DNA from 2 places in the Galactobacillus timonensis genome. Region 2 is predicted to be linked to the other one. Evidence: predicted binding sites of a transcription regulator. Region 2 holds the regulator's gene; the other holds the start of a gene.
The links. The regulator Rex, encoded in region 2, represses fermentation and respiration genes when NADH is low (regulators of the CRP and FNR family bind a similar motif). The targets are predictions, from matches to a motif close to GTGAANNNNTTCAC.

Region 1 (2,408 bases), 350 kb from region 2:
CTTTTTTCTTTTTCTCTATCTTTCATATTAGAAAAGCGCTGCCGGAACAACGGTCCGGCAGCGTGTGTTGCGATTGTATTATTTGGATTACATCAGCTGGCGGAACATGGCAATGACCTGTTCCTTGGTCGCTTCGCGGGGATTGCCCGGATAGCAGGCATCGTTCAGTGCATCTTCGGCGAGCTGATCGAGATCTTCTTCACGGATCTTTTCGTTCTTTTCGGGGATGCCGACATCTTTGGAGAGCTGCTTAACCGCGTTGATGGCGGCGTCGCGATACTCTTCCTGGCTCATTTCATCGACGCCCTTGACGCCCATGGCTCTTGCGATTTCACGATACTTTTCTCCCGTATATTCGCGGTTGAATTCCATTGTGATCGGCAGGAACATGGCGCAGGCGACACCGTGCGGCGTATCGTAATGGGCGCTGAGCGTATGAGCCATGGAATGATCAATGCCTAGGCCGACGTTGGAGAAGCCCATGCCGGCAATGTACTGGCCAAGTGCCATTCCTTCGCGGCCCTTCGGATCGTTGGCAACGGCGGCACGCAGATTTTCCGAAATCAGACGGATGGCTTCGAGGTGGAACATGTCGGTCATCTCCCAGGCGGCTTTTGTCGTATAGCCTTCAATTGCATGCGTCAAGGCGTCCATGCCGGTGGAAGCAGTCAGGCCTTTGGGCATCGAAGACATCATGTCCGGATCGACGACGGCAATGATTGGCATATCATGCGTATCGACGCAGACGAACTTGCGCTGCTTTTCAACATCGGTGATGACGTAGTTGATCGTTACTTCGGCAGCCGTTCCGGCGGTCGTAGGTACGGCGATGATCGGGACGCTCGGATTGTTGGTAGGTGCTACACCCTCCAGGGAACGTACGTCTGCGAATTCGGGGTTGGCAATGATGATGCCGATGGCCTTGGACGTATCCATGGAAGAGCCGCCGCCAATGGCAAGAATGTAGTCGGCGCCGGAGTCCTTGAATGCCTGTACACCATGCTGGACATTTTCGATGGTCGGATTCGGTTTGATATCGGAATAGATTTCATAGGGCAGGCCGGATTCGTCGAGAAGCTTTGTGACCTTTTCCGTGACATGGAACTTGATCAGATCCGGATCGGAGGCGATGAAAGCCTTGTGGAAGCCTCTGCTTTTGACTTCGGGTATGATCTCCTTGATGGCGCCGAAGCCATGATACGAAGTTCCGTTAAGTGAAATGCGATTAGCCATTTGATGATCTCCTTTTCGTGAATTACTTCACATCTGTTTAAAGACTATCAGATGGCAGAAACAAAAAGGTGTTACACAAGAGGACAACTGTAACACTTTCACAAGCAGATCAGTCAATGACGTGGAGACGTTCAAAGAGGGCGTAGAGTTTTGGCGGCATGGCATCGATCATGAGATTGGCAAGGTCATTGGGCGCAGTTTCCATTCCGGAAAGGATCCACTGGCCCGTCTTGTATATGCTTGCCTGACAGTACATTTCCAGCAGGTTCTGAATTTCCGGATCCGGATCGTGATGCGTTTTTTCGCGGATCAGATTGTCATAGAAGGCGGTGATCATCTCAAAGTCGTGCTGTTTCAGATTGTTTTGCGTATCGGTGCGGAAGGCATTGGTGAAGAAGATGCGTTCGCTGCGGATGTATTCGAATTTGCGGACCAGGCTTTCGTGAAGTGTCTTTCCGCTGCCCATTTCGGCAAAGGAAAGATTCAGCAGCTGATCAAAGTACTGATTGGCCAGGTCATACTTGTCGAGGTAGCTGCGATAGAAGGTCTGCCTTGATACGCCGGCGGCTTCGACGATTTCACGTACGGTGATGTCTTCGAGCTGCTTGCGGCGCATGCATTCCTTGAGACCTTCGATAAGGAGCTGTTTGGTTTCAGAGCTTTTCATTTCTTCTATATCGTAACAGAAAAGGCAGCCGCAGAAGGATTCCTACAGCTGCCGGTTCAGGGAGGGTCTCCAAAATCCTTGGGGGAGTGAAGTTTGGGGGACCACTTTGGGGGACCTCCTGAATTCAACTTTGGGGGACCGGGATTCATTTGAATTTTATTGACATATTTCAAGAATAAAAGGAAAGAGTGACCAGCGGGGATATACCTTGCCAGCCACTCTTTTTCGCTCCTATCATGGTGATTGCTGAGTCAACGACGAAGGAGCGATGATTAACAAAGAAAGTATAACAAGGATTTTGAGACTTGGTGATGATTCTGCAGACGTCACCGATGTTCAGATAAGCAGCGACACTATTGAGGTCACTCTGCAGAAGAAAGATCAGGTGATGTTCTGCCCTGAATGCGGATGCCGGATGGAATCTAAAGGTATTCGTGTGCGAAAGGTAAACCACCCTGTCATGCAGGACGGCTATAAGCTGATTCTGCACGTCAAAGAACGCAAGTGG
Region 2 (2,408 bases):
GGCCAAGACACTTGCCTGGCAGTTTGACAAGAAGCTTCTTCCGATCAACCACATGACGGGACATATCTACGCCAACCGCTTTGCGATCGATCATGATCTGCAGTTTCCGCTGCTGGCTCTGGTGATCTCGGGCGGCCATACGCAGCTGGTATGGATGCCGGATGATTATACATTCCACATCATCGGTACGACGATGGATGATGCGATCGGTGAGGCCTATGACAAGGTTTCCCGTGTTCTTGGGACAGGCTATCCGGGCGGCCCGGTCATCGATAAGATGGCCAAGCTTGGCAAGCCGCATTACACGCTGAAGGAGCCGCATGTGGAAGGTGCCTACAACTTCAGCTTCTCTGGTCTTAAGACGTCGGTGACACAGATGATCGCCCGTGAAGAAAAGGCAGGCAATCCGATCATCAAGGAAGATGTTGCCTATGCCTTCCAGGAGACGGCCCTGGGCGCAATGGTACGCAAGACGCTTGCGGCAGTCGGTGATCTTTCGCCGAAGATGGTAGTAACGGCCGGCGGCGTTGCGGCAAACAGCCGTCTGCGTGTGATGCTGGCGGATGGAATGAAACAGTATCCGGACATTGAACTGGTGCAGCCGCCGATCAAGTACTGCACCGATAATGCGGCGATGATCGGGGCAAGTGCCTATCCTGCCTATTGTCATGGACTGTTCGGTACGCTGGCAGATGCGGCGGATCCGTCGCTACCGATGCCGGGTGAAACAGAATAATTGTTAATTTGTACAATCCATCTTTATTCTCACTTTCACAAATGAATTCTGTTTGTGATAGGATTGTCTTTGTTAAACAAGCCAGGGGGCGACAAGATGGAAAAAACTAGAAGAGTACCTAAGGCGACGCTGCACCGTTATCCGATTTATCTGAAGGCACTGCGTAAGCTGAAAGCGGAAGGTGTGACAAGGATCATGTCCCGTGAGCTGGCGGATTATGTTGGCATTGAAAGTACAACGATCCGGCGGGATTTCAGTTTTCTTGGAAATCTTGGCAAGCAGGGATACGGTTACGAGGTCGATGATCTGATCCGGATTTTCTCCGGAGAGCTGGGAATGAACTTCGATGAGAAGATCATTCTGGTCGGCTGCGGAAACCTCGGCAAGGCCCTGCTCAATTACAATCGCTGGGATCATGTGGTCGGTGAAATTGTGTGTGCGTTCGACCTGTATCCGGAGAAGGTCAAGGGCGCCAGTGTTCCGGTATATGCGCTGAAGGATCTTCCGACGAATAAACCGGAAAGCTGCCGGATCGCGATCATGACGATTTCCCAGGATGTGCAGGAGACGGTGGATTTCCTTGTTGCCAATGGCATTACGGGAATCGTAAGCTTTGCCAATGAACACTTCAGTGTGCCTTCCAATGTAATTGTGAAACAGATTGATGTAGTATCGTCCATTCAGGAGCTGGTGTTTGAAGCCAATGAATCAACCCGCTCCGATAACAAGTGAATTAGCGAGGAGATAGAAAAAGATATGCTCACAGATATGACAGTCCGCGAACTGTATGAACTTACACAGAGCGGCACACAGATTGAGAAGGATCAGGTGGAATATGTGTTCCTGCAGGGCTGGATCCGTACCAATCGGGCGGGCAAGAATGTCAGCTTCATTGCCCTCAACGATGGCACCTATTTCAAGAATGCGCAGCTCGTGTATTCCAGCAGCCTGAAGAATTACGATGATGTGAGCAAATATCTGACCGGTACGGCGATCAGTGTGACGGGCAAATATGTTGTGACGCCGGATGCGCCGCAGCCGTTTGAGATTCAGGTGACGGAGATTGTTCTGGAAGGCAGCTGCGATGCAAGCTATCCGCTGCAGAAGAAGCGTCACTCCTTTGAATATCTTCGTGAGATCGGACATCTGCGTCCGCGTACCAATACATTCAGCGCCGTGTTCCGTGTTCGCAGCGTACTGGCCATGGCGATCCATGAATTCTTCCAGGATCAGGGTTTCGTATATGTCAATACACCGATCATTACGGGATCGGATGCGGAAGGTGCCGGTGAAATGTTTACGGTGACAACCCGCAAGGATGGCGACTACAGCAAGGATTTCTTCGGCAAGCATGCAAGTCTGTCGGTATCCGGTCAGCTGCAGGCAGAAGCCTTTGCGCTGGCGTTCCGCGATGTGTATACATTCGGTCCGACGTTCCGTGCTGAAAATTCCAATACGACGACACATGCGGCTGAGTTCTGGATGATTGAGCCGGAGATGGCGTTTGCGGATCTGCAGGATGATATGGATTTGATCGAAGACATGATTCAGTACTGCATTCAGTATGTGGAAGACAACTGCCCGGAGGAGATGAAGTTCTTCAATGAGCGCATTGATACGGGTCTGCTGGCACGTCTGGATCATGTGAAGAATACGCCATTCCGCAAGATGA

Region 1: fucO (lactaldehyde reductase) is a predicted target of Rex. The motif match lies at 1,251-1,264, and genes of this name have one in related genera.

Annotation. Positions count from the first base shown of each region.
Region 1 is NZ_LT964739.1:1,978,535-1,980,942, forward strand. It holds gene fucO (lactaldehyde reductase) at 88-1,233, opposite strand; gene C1714_RS09385 (TetR/AcrR family transcriptional regulator C-terminal domain-containing protein) at 1,343-1,900, opposite strand; gene C1714_RS09390 (ISL3 family transposase) at 2,169-2,408, shown strand, end outside.
Region 2 is NZ_LT964739.1:1,631,968-1,634,375, forward strand. It holds gene tsaD (tRNA (adenosine(37)-N6)-threonylcarbamoyltransferase complex transferase subunit TsaD) at 1-736, shown strand, start outside; gene C1714_RS07725 (redox-sensing transcriptional repressor Rex) at 833-1,468, shown strand; gene asnS (asparagine--tRNA ligase) at 1,493-2,408, shown strand, end outside.